Regions from separate parts of the Streptomyces sp. SAS_270 genome, predicted to be linked through region 1. Evidence: riboswitches for the same ligand, from Rfam matches in the RefSeq annotation. Region 1 holds a riboswitch; the other holds the start of a gene.
The links. A riboswitch is a leader RNA that binds a small molecule or an ion and turns the genes downstream of it on or off. The one in region 1 is predicted to bind cobalamin.

Region 1 (5,387 bases):
GCCCTGCGTCGGTGATCTGCCCTGCGTTCGCCCTTGGCTTGGCGTTCGTCGTTTGTCCGGCGTCCGTCGTCTGTCCGGAGTCCGTCATCGCGCGCTCCTGGACCGGTACAGCACCAGTACGAACGCGGGCACCCCGATCAGTGAGGTGACCACGCCCACCGGCACCTCCTGCGGGTCGAGGACCGTACGGGCGAGGGTGTCCACCCACACCAGGAACACCGCCCCGGCCAGCGCGGCGACCGGCAGCAGCCGGGCGTGGCCGGATCCGACCAGGGCGCGGGCCGCGTGCGGCAGGACCAGGCCGACGAAGCCGATCGCGCCGGCCGAGCTGACCAGGACGGCGGTGAGCAGAGCCGTGACGCTCAGCAGCACCAGCCGGGTGCGGGCGACGGACACGCCGAGCGCGGCGGCCGCGTCCTGTCCGAAGGCGAAGGCGTCGAGCGTGCGGGCGTACCCCGCGCAGACCAGCAGGGCGACGCCGAGCACGCACGCGCCCACCCACACGTCCGTCCAGCCGGCGCCGCCGAGTGAGCCGAGCAGCCAGAACAGCACCCCGCGGGTGGTCTCGGCGTCGGCGGCGGTCATGACGACGAAGGAGGTGAGGGCGGAGAAGAGCTGCATGGCGGCGACGCCCGAGAGCACCACGCGGTCGGTGGTGCCGCCGAGCGTGTGGCTGAGCAGCAGGACGAGCGCGAAGGACAGGACCGCTCCGGCGAACGCGCCCGCGGACACCGACACGGCCCCGCCCCCGACGCCGAGGACGACCACGGCGACCGCGCCCGTCGACGCGCCGGACGACACCCCGAGCACGAACGGATCGGCGAGCGGGTTGCGCAGCAGGGACTGCATCACCGCGCCGCACACGGCGAGGCCCGCGCCGCACACGGCCGCGAGCAGCGTGCGCGGCAGCCGGAGCTGCCACACGATTCCGTTCCGGATCGGCGAGACGTCCGTGCTCCCCCACCCGAGGTGGGCCGCGACGACCGACCAGACGTCGCCGACCCGGATCTGCGCGGGTCCGATGGTGATCGCGACGGCGATGGACGCGCACAGCGCGGCGAGCCCGGCCGCCGTCGACAGCAGTCCCTTGACCGTCACCCCGCGAGCCCGAACCGGCGCAGTCCGGCGGCCACTTGCTCCACGCCCTCCACGGTGCGGATGGTCGGGTTCATGGCCTGGCCGCTGAGCAGGACATAGCGCTTGTGCCGGACGGCGGACATGTTTTTGGTGACCGGGTCGGACTCCAGGAAGGCGATCTTCCGGGCGGCCGACTCGGCGGTCTGCGACTTGCGCGTGAGGTCGCCGATGACGAGCACGTCGGGGTCGCGGTCGGCGACCGTCTCCCAGTTGATCTGGGGCCACTCCTCGTGCGTAGCGCCGAAGGTGTTCTTCGTGCCGAGTGCGCGGGTGATGACGCCGGGGGCTCCGCAGCAGCCCGCCATGTAGGGCGACTGGGCGTTGGCAAACCAGTACAGGAGGGTGACGTCCGAGGCGTCGATTCCCGAAGTGGCCTTCGCCATGCGCTGCTTGAGCGAGGCGACGAGCCTCTCGCCCCGCTTCTGCACCCCGAACACCTTGGCCAGGTCCCGTACTTCGCCGTAGACGGTGTCGATGGTCAGCGGTTGCTTGCGCGAGCCGTCCCCGTCACCGGAGTTGTCCTTGCCCGCGCAGTCGGACGGGGAGACGTAGGTGGGGACGCCGACCTTCTCGAACTGGTCCCGGGTGGCCACGCCGCCCTTGCCCAGTGTGGAGACGAAGGAGGCGGCGACGAAGTCCGGTTCGGTGTCCAGGACCCGTTCGAAGGAGGGGTTGTTGTCGGCGAGCCGGGGCACCTTGGCGTTCGCCTTCTCCAGGCCCTTCATCACGGGGTCGGTCCAGGTGGCCGTCCCGGCCATCCGGTCGGCGAGCCCGAGCGAGAGCATGATCTCGGTGGCGCCCTGGTTGAGGGAGACGGCGTGGCGCGGCGGGGCCGCGACTCGGACGGTCCGGCCGCAGTTGTCGAGGGTGACGGCGGTCTTCGCCGAAGCGGTACCGGACGAGCCGGAGCCGCAGCCGGTCAGCAGCAGCGCGCCGGCGATCAGCGGGGCGGCGCGGCGGGTCATACGTGCGGTGGGCACGGGAGTGGGTCCCCAGTCGTCGAGGGCTCAAGCGCGGAGCCCGGTCGTACGGTCTCCCCGGCGGCACTCGACCGGCGGGGCCGCCAGCAGGTCTTCGGACTCGGGGTCACGCGAACGAGGCGCCTTCCCGGACTCTTCGTGGTCCAGTGGCCGATGCCCCGCCCGTCGCCCTCACCGCTGCGCGTCAGCTCCGGATTCGCACCGGATTCCCTGACCCACGTACATGGGTTCGACTGGCCTCGAAAAGTTATCACGGGGCGTGCCGGGAATCGCCTGCCGCCCTGGGCTGTTGCCACCCGCAGAGCCCCTGGAGCGGGGCGAGCCGCAGACGCACCGCAGCCGGACCCGCAGCCGCGGAGACAGAGGAGACACACCATGTACGGCGACCAGGAGACGGTCAGCAGGATCCTCTCGGAGCTCGGCGACACCTGGGCCGTCGTGGGCCTCTCGACCAACCGGGACCGCGCGGCCTACGGCGTCGCCGAGGTGCTGCGCCGGCACGGCAAGCGCGTCGTCCCGGTCCACCCGAAGGCCGAGACGGTCCACGGCGAGCAGGGCTACGCCTCCCTCGCCGACATACCCTTCGAGGTCGACGTCGTCGATGTCTTCGTCAACAGCGACCTGGCCGGCCCGGTGGCCGACGAAGCCGTGGAGATCGGCGCGAACGCCGTCTGGTTCCAGCTGGGGGTCGTCGACGAGGGGGCGTACGAGCGGACGCGCGCCGCGGGGCTGGACATGGTCATGGACCGCTGCCCGGCGATCGAGTACCGCCGACAGGGCATTTAGGACTTCCGAGGGGTGCCTCAACCGGCCGGTACGGAAACGTGGTTGACGGTTCACGAGGCACCCGGGTTTCCTGCTCGGATGCCCACGCTTCGCATCGAGCAGCCGACGGACGAAGCCGGTCTCACGGACTGGCAGTACGTCCACAACACGGTCATCCCGACCCACGTCCTGTCCCTCGACGACGTGCGGGAGCGGACCGGCCGCAACCGCATGGAGGTCGCCCGTCTCGGCGACGTCCTGGTCGGCTGCACGACGGTGCGTCCGCCCGACGACGAGACGCCCGCGGCCACGGTGATCGCCCGCGTGCTCGCGCCGCACCGACGGCAGGGGCTCGGCGCGCAGCTGTACGCGCGCGCTCTGGAACAGGCGCGGGAACTGGGCACTGAGGCGATCGAGACGGTGGTCCTGGCCTCCAACGAGGACGGCCTGCGCTTCGCGCTCCGCAATGGATTCGTCGAGGTCGAACGCTATCTGCTGCCGGGCGACACCATCGAGTGGATCAGCCTGCGGCTGGCCTGAGCCTCAGCCCCGGCCGGCCGGCTCCTCGGCGAGGAACCCTTCGACCGCGTCGGAGAAGAAGTCCGGATCGTCGATCCACGGGAAGTGGCCGGTGCCCGGCTGGACGGTCATCCGCGCCGCGGGGAACAGCCCCGCGATGTCGGCGGCGACGCGCGGCAGCGGGCCGCTGTCCACTTCGCCCGCGAGCAGCAGCGCCCGTCCTTCCCATCCGGCGAGGGCGGCGAGCGCGGTGCGAGTTGCGTCCGGTGTGAAGGCGCCCGAGGACGCGTACAGGCTCGCTGCCTCCTCGTTGCTCTGCTCCGCGTCGGCCGCGGCGTGGGCCCGCGCGGCCTCGTCCCACCGCCCGTAGAAGAAGGGTGCGGCGGTGTCGTAGTCCGCGTCGGAGGCCGTGCCGGCCCAGGTCCTTTCGTAGGCACCCAAGGCCGCCTCGAACCACGGCTCGCCCTTGCGCAGGGCGGCCGCTTCGAGGCGGTGCTCCACTGTGAAGTCGACGCCCAGGGCGCGCGCCCGGGCGGTGATCAGTGCCAGACTCCGCACGCGCCGCGGGTAGCGGGCCGTGTAGAGCAGCGCGAGGTCGCCTGCCGCCGAGTGGGCCAGCAGATCGACGCGCTCCAGCCCGAGGTGCACGCGCAGGGCCTCCACGTCGGCCACCTGACGATCGCAGCGGTACGTCGCCGGGTCCTCGGGTACGCCGGAATCGCCGGTGCCCCGCAGATCGAGCCGGATCAGTCGGCGTCGCCGGGCGAGCCCCCCGAGGTCGCCCAGATAGGCGGAGGCGCGCATCGGCCCGCCCGGCAGGCAGAGCAGCGGCTCGCCCTCACCGTCGAGGTGATAGGCGAGTTCGGTCCCGTCGGAGGCGGTGAAGCTGGGCATGCCGCCATCCTGACGACCTCCGGACGATCACGGCAAGCGGTTTGCGCGGCGTGCGGCAGGCGGCGCGCGGCAAAGGGCGCGAGGATCCGGTGACCGACACCCGGCACTCAGCGGCTGACGGCGGTCAGGTGCCGAGCCCCTCCAGCACCACCGCGTTGGGCAGCTCCGCAAAAGCCTTGCCCGGCACGAGCAGCTTCCCCCTGCGCCGCCCGCTTCCCACCAGTACATAGGCCAGGTCGACGACCGCGGAGTCCACCAACACGGGCCAGTCGCCCGGCAGTCCGAGGGGCGTGATGCCGCCGTACTCCATCCCGGTTTCCCCGGTCGCCGTGTCCATCGGTGCGAACGAGGCCTTGCGGGCGCCGAGTTGGCGGCGTACGGCGCCGTTGACATCGACGCGGGTACCGGAGAGGACCACGCACGCGGCCAGTGTCGTGTCGCCTCCGCGCTTGCCCGCGACCACCACGCAGTTGGCGGACTGGCCGAGGAGCTCCTGGCCGTAGTGCTCCAGGAAGACCGAGGTGTCGGCCCACTCCGGCTCGGTGTCGACGTACACGATCTGCTCGGCGGGGACGCTGCCGCGCCAGTGGCGTACGGCGTCGGCGACCGGGCGGGTGAGCCGGTCGAGGCATTCGGGTGCGGGTGTGGCGTGGTCGAAGTGTCCGATGGGTGCGCGCATGACCGCACGCTAACAGCCGCGCCGGCGCCTCCCGCTGGGCGTCTCAGCGGACGAGCGGCACCGACACCGTCATGATCATCTCGACCGGCTCGTCGCCCGAATTCCCGTACACATGAGGGGTGTTGGCCTCGAACGAGACGCTCGCGCCCGTCGGTACGAGGTGGTCCACGCCGTCGACGGTGAGGGTCAGTTCGCCCGTGGTGACGTGGACGAGTTCGACGGTGCCGTTGGGGTGGGGGTCGGAAGGGCTGTGGTCGCCGGGCATCAGCCGCCAGTCCCACATCTCCAGCGGGCCGGGGGCCTCGGTGCCGGCGAGGAGGCGGTTGTAGCTGCCCGCGTCGGTGTGCCACAGCCGTACGGCCTGGTCGGCCGGGACGATCCGGACCTTGGGGCCCTGCTCGTAGTCGAGGAGG
Region 2 (5,387 bases), on a different contig from region 1:
GGAAGTCGTCCACGTCCCGCGCCTCCGGGCCTGCGGCCAGCTCCGGCAGCACATTCTCGAAGTAGGCGGCCAGCTCGGTCCGATTCGCCGGTACGTCCTCGGGGTCGAGGCCCACCAGCCGTGCGCTGACGCGGTGCTCACCGATGTAGCGGTCGGCCTCGGCGTCCGTGAGCCGGAACCCGGAGCGCCGCAGGACGTGCAGATAGGAGTCGATCTCGGCGCAGTGCACCCACAGCAGCAGTTCGGGCTCGTCGATCCGGTACCGCTCCCCGCTGTCCGGGTCCGTCGCTCGCAGCATCGTGTGGATCTTCCGTACCCGCGTGCCCGCCCGCTCGGCGGCCTCCGCGGTGCCGTACGTCGTCGTCCCCACGAAGTTCGCGGTCCGCATCAGCCGGCCCCACGCGTCGCGCCGGAAGTCGGAGTTCTGCATGACGCCCCGCACCGCGCGCGGGTGCAGCGCCTGCAGATAGAGCGCACGGACTCCGGCGACCCACATCATGGGGTCGCCGTGCATCTGCCAGGTCACCGAGGAGGGTCCGAAGAGCCCGGGGTCCGCGTCCACACCAGCAGGCTAGCGCCGTACCCGCGGCATCCCCAGACCGATCCAGGAGATGATCTCGCGCTGGATCTCGTTGTTCCCGCCGCCGAAGGTGAAGATCACCGCCGAGCGGTAGCCGCGTTCCAGGTCGCCGTGGAGGACGGTGCCCGCCGATCCCTCCTTGAGGATGCCGGGGGCGGCGACGATCTCCATCAGCCAGGCGTAGGCGTCGCGGCGCGTCTCGGAGCCGTACACCTTGACGGCGGAGGCGTCCTGCGGGGTGAGGGTGCCTTCCTGGACGGCGTTCACCATCTGCCAGTTGAGGAGTTTCATCGCGTCGAGGCGGGTGTGGGTCTGCGCGAGGCGGCGGCGGACCCAGGGGAGGTCGACGACGCGGCGGCCGTCGGCGAGCTTGGTCTCCATCGCCCAGCGCTGTACGTCGTGCAGGGCGCGGATCGCCATGGTGCCGTGCGCGGCGAGCGTGACGCGCTCGTGGTTGAGCTGGTTGGTGATCAGCCGCCAGCCCTTGTTCTCCTCGCCGACCCGGCGGGAAGCCGGGACGCGGATGTTCTCGTAGTAGCTGGCGGTGGTGTCGTGCGAGGCGAGGGTGTTGATGAGGGTGCAGGAGTAGCCGGGGTCGGAGGTCGGCACGAGGAGCATGGTGATGCCCTTGTGCGGCGGCGCGTCAGGGTCGGTGCGCACGGCCAGCCACACCCAGTCGGCTGTGTCGCCGTTGGTCGTCCAGATCTTCTGCCCGTTGACGACGTACTCGTCTCCGTCACGTATGGCCCGGGTCTTGAGCGCGGCGAGATCCGTCCCCGCGTCCGGCTCGCTGTAGCCGATCGCGAAGTCGATCTCGCCGGAGAGGATGCGCGGCAGGAAGTACGCCTTCTGCTCATCGCTGCCGAACTGCATGATCGTCGGGCCGACCGTGTTGAGGGCCATCAGCGGCAGCGGGACGCCCGCCTGAGCGGCCTCGTCGAAGAAGATGAACTGCTCCATGGGGCTCAGACCGCGCCCGCCGTACTCCGTGGGCCAGCCCACGCCGAGCCAGCCGTCCGTGCCGAGCCGGCGGATCGTCTCGCGGTAGAAGCGCTTCTGGGCCGCGGGGTCGCCGTAGCGCGCGTAGGCGTGGTCGGGCACCAGGTCCGCGAAGTATCCGCGCAGCTCGGTGCGCAACCGCTGCTGCTCGGGCGTGTATTCGAGATGCACGGCGCCTCCTGGCTCCCAAGGCCGGACCTGACGGCGCACACCGTAGAACGTGTTTCAGAAATTGGGAATGCCGGTGACGTACGCATGCGAAAGGCCCCCAGGATTCGCGCCATATCCGGGGGCCCTGCGCAGTCGAGCGGCACTTCGGTGGATCGATCGGTGGATCGATGAAGCCGTGCGGCGATCGAGTGGTGGTCAGCGTGCGACGGGAGTCGCCCGCGCCTCCGCTCGCTTCTCCGCGGCCTTGGCCGGTTTCGGTGACAGCACCCGCTCCGCCAGCACACCGAAGATCAGCCCGAAGGCCGTCCACAGGGTCAGCTGAATGGCCAGGGCGGCCAGCCGGAACTGCCAGATGAGGGTGGCCGAGAAGTCCTTCGGCACCTCGTTCACCGTGGGCAGGAACGCGTATGCGAGGCCGATGGCGAGGAGGAAGAACGCCCCCGCGGCCAGTGTCGCGTTCCAGTTGCCCAGGCGTGGCGCGAGGCGCTTGCCCAGGATCACGGTGGCGACGGCCAGCAGCACGCTGAGCACCATCATCAGGAAGTACAGCGTGGTGCGCTTACCGATGGTGTCGGGCTCGCCCACGGACGGCGGGTTGGCGGGGTACTTCAGGAACGGCACGACGTAGACCGCGAAGAGGCCCGCCGCCGCAAGGAGCAGCGCACTGGCACGCGGTCCGAAGCGCCCGATCCTGCCGAGCGCGAAGCAGTACGCGAGGGCGGCGATGCCACCGAAAGCGACCCCGTAGACGAGGACGCCGGTGGCCAGGCCACCGGTGGACTGCATCGTGCGGGAGACGACCTCCATACCGTGCTCGTGACTGTGCGACTCCTCGTAGGCGATCGCCGAGTCCACGCGCGGCTCACCGAGGAAGTAGGCGACGACCAGGGCGAGCAGGCCCGCGGCGAGACCCGCGAGCATGCCCCGTACCAGGAGGTTTCTGACAGTTGCGGAATTCATGAGCTTCTACGATTCCCCGGCGCCGTCAGTGGCAGGGGAAGCCGAGCAGGTGGCGGGCGTCGTGCACCCACTCGTGAACGTCCGAGCCCGACATCACGGATGTGGCGCCCTGTTCGGCGCCGACGAAGTAGAGCAGAACCAGCATCAGGATGCCGAAGAAGACCGCCCAGGGGGCGATCGCACCGATCGGCAGCTTGGCGGGAACAGCGGTGGGTGTAGCGGTCGGCTGAGCGACGGACTGCGCCATGGGGCAGAACCTCCTGGGGAACTCGCGTCCCATTTCGGTGGTGCACAGGACGACGGCTGCGGGTCTGACTTGCTCGACCTTCACCACCCCTGGTGGGAGTGGTTCTTGCTGGGCTTACAGTGGCGCGACCGTGCCGGATTCTCACCGGCTTCCGCCGAACCGTCGTCAATATCGACGAGACCGTACCGCGAACCGGGGTTGCGGCCAAGGGCGCACGAAGGCGCGGAGGGCGCGCCGGTGGCCTGGTCACGTCGTCAGTTCCCCGATTTCACACGGGTGTTGAGCACGAGAGTGGACGTATGACGAGCCGAGTGATGTTGATCTCAGCCGCAATGAGTGTGGCCGTACGGGAAGCCCGCTTCGACGACGGATGTCCGGTTGATACCACGGGGCTGCGCCTCGCGCGGGCGGCCGCGGGGGCGGTTGCGGCCGTGGACCGGCCGCTGGTCTCCCCCTCGGTGCGCTGCCGCGAGACCGCACACGCACTCGGCCTCGGTACGGCGGCGGACGCGCCGGAACTCGCGGGCCTGGACGTGGGCCGCTGGCGCGGCGCGACCCTGGAGGAGGTGAGCACGAGGGAACCGGAGGCGGTGGCCCGATGGCTGTCCGATCCGGGCTCGGCGCCGCACGACGGCGAGTCGGTGGAGGCCTTCTGCACACGGGTGGCGCACTGGCTGGACGCGACCGCACACGTCGCGGGCCGGACGGTCGCCGTGGTGGAGCCCGAGGTCGTACGCGCCTTGGTGGTACGGACGTTGGGGGCACCGGAGTCCGCGTTCTGGCGGGTCGACGTGCCGCCGTTGACCGCCACCGAGTTCAGCGGGCGATCGGGGCGCTGGAACGTACGGGCCGGACGGCCGCTCGGGGTCTCGGACTGACGCCGGGCACGAGGTGAGCTCCGCGCTCGGAGCGGTGTCGCGAGGAAGTCCGTCAGAGCAGTGTCGCGATGAAGTCCGTGCAGGCCTGGGCGCAGATGCGGCAGGCCTTCGCCCCGTCCTCGGCGCCGGCGTACTCGTCGAAGACCCGGGCGCACGCCAGGCAGACCTCGCGGCACCACTCCGCCTGGATGCGCAGGCCGGACTCGTCCTCGCGGATCTGCTCGGACAGCACGCGACAGGTCGCGTCGCACACCTCGGCGCACAGGACGCCTTCGCGCCTTACGCGTTGGTCCTCTTCGGATCCGTCCGGCTCCGCGAGGCTCGCACGCAGCGCGCACTCCCGCGCGCATTCCGTGCAGGCCTGTGCGCAGGCAAAGCGGTCCTCCAGGAATTGATAGAGCTCCTGCTGAGATGTCGTCGTAGTCACAAGACGCGGGTAGCCGAAGGAAATGGGGTCAAACCAGCAGCCTGCGGCACCCAGGCCGAAGCCGAGGCGCCCACGCCTCGCAGACCGTCACCGCAACCCGCGTACTCAAGCCACGAAAGCGCTCAGGCGCCCTCCGCCCGCGCCGCCTCCGCCGCGATCTCCTCGAACTGCGCGCCCATCGCCTCGGAGAGGGCCAGCGCCGCCGACAGCGGGCGGACCATGACCGTCAGTTCGTCGATCCTGCCGTCCTCGTCCATGTGCAGGAAGTCGCAGCCGTGAATCTCCCTCTCGCCCACCTTGGCCTTGAAGACGAGGGCGTGGTCGCGGCCGTCGGCGATCTCCCGCACGTACTCGAAGTCGGTGAAGACACGGGAGACGCCGCGCAGGATGGCGGCGGTGATCGCCTTGCCGGGGTAGGGCTTGAAGACGACGGGGCTGGTGAAGACGACGTCGTCGGCCAGCAGGCTCTCGATGCCGGTGAAGTCGTCGGCCTCCACGGCCTTGCGGAAGGGGTGCATCACGCCCACCTTTCTTACTCAATTAGTTGACTAGATGCGGAGTAGGTTAGTCATCGCGGCGGGTGCCGTCTAGCCTGGGGGCATGGCATTGCGCAACGCACTCCTGGCCACCCTTCTGGAGGGCGAGGCGTCGGGATACGACCTCGCCAAGGGCTTCGACGCCTCGGTGGCCAACTTCTGGATGGCGACCCCACAGCAGCTGTACCGCGAACTCGACCGCATGGAGTCCGAAGGGCTCGTGGCGGCCCGGCTCGTGGAGCAGGAGCGCCGGCCGAACAAGCGGCTGTTCTCCCTCACCGAGGCCGGCCGCCGGGCCCTGTACGCGTTCACGGCCGAACCGCCGAAGCCGACGGCCATCCGCTCCGAACTCATGGTCAAGGTGCAGGCCCTCGACGAGGGCGACGAGCAGGCCGTACGGTCGGCGGTCGCCGGGCAGCTGGAGCGGTCACGCGACAAGCTGGCCCGCTTCGACCGGCTTCGCGACCGTCTCCTCGACGGCCGCACCGAACACGAGTTCCTGGAACGGGCCGAGCGCGTCGGGCCGTATCTCTCCCTGATGCGGGGCCGCGCCTTCGAGCAGGAGAACATCCGGTGGGCCGAGCGGACC

Region 2: another riboswitch for cobalamin. It lies ahead of ACN6LB_RS24895 (CbtB domain-containing protein); the one in region 1 lies ahead of ACN6LB_RS03085 (ABC transporter substrate-binding protein).

Annotation. Positions count from the first base shown of each region.
Region 1 is NZ_JBMNDS010000003.1:82,908-88,294, reverse strand. It holds gene ACN6LB_RS03095 (ABC transporter ATP-binding protein) at 1-88, opposite strand, end outside; gene ACN6LB_RS03090 (FecCD family ABC transporter permease) at 85-1,098, opposite strand; gene ACN6LB_RS03085 (ABC transporter substrate-binding protein) at 1,095-2,102, opposite strand; cobalamin riboswitch at 2,186-2,370, opposite strand; gene ACN6LB_RS03080 (CoA-binding protein) at 2,493-2,903, shown strand; gene ACN6LB_RS03075 (GNAT family N-acetyltransferase) at 2,982-3,422, shown strand; gene ACN6LB_RS03070 (alpha/beta fold hydrolase) at 3,426-4,295, opposite strand; gene ACN6LB_RS03065 (YbaK/EbsC family protein) at 4,420-4,974, opposite strand; gene ACN6LB_RS03060 (helix-turn-helix domain-containing protein) at 5,018-5,387, opposite strand, start outside.
Region 2 is NZ_JBMNDS010000040.1:2,059-7,445, reverse strand. It holds gene ACN6LB_RS24910 (oxygenase MpaB family protein) at 1-514, opposite strand, end outside; gene ACN6LB_RS24905 (acyl-CoA dehydrogenase family protein) at 572-1,750, opposite strand; gene ACN6LB_RS24900 (CbtA family protein) at 1,946-2,710, opposite strand; gene ACN6LB_RS24895 (CbtB domain-containing protein) at 2,736-2,957, opposite strand; cobalamin riboswitch at 2,995-3,157, opposite strand; gene ACN6LB_RS24890 (histidine phosphatase family protein) at 3,257-3,835, shown strand; gene ACN6LB_RS24885 (ferredoxin) at 3,888-4,262, opposite strand; gene ACN6LB_RS24880 (nuclear transport factor 2 family protein) at 4,385-4,780, opposite strand; gene ACN6LB_RS24875 (PadR family transcriptional regulator) at 4,863-5,387, shown strand, end outside.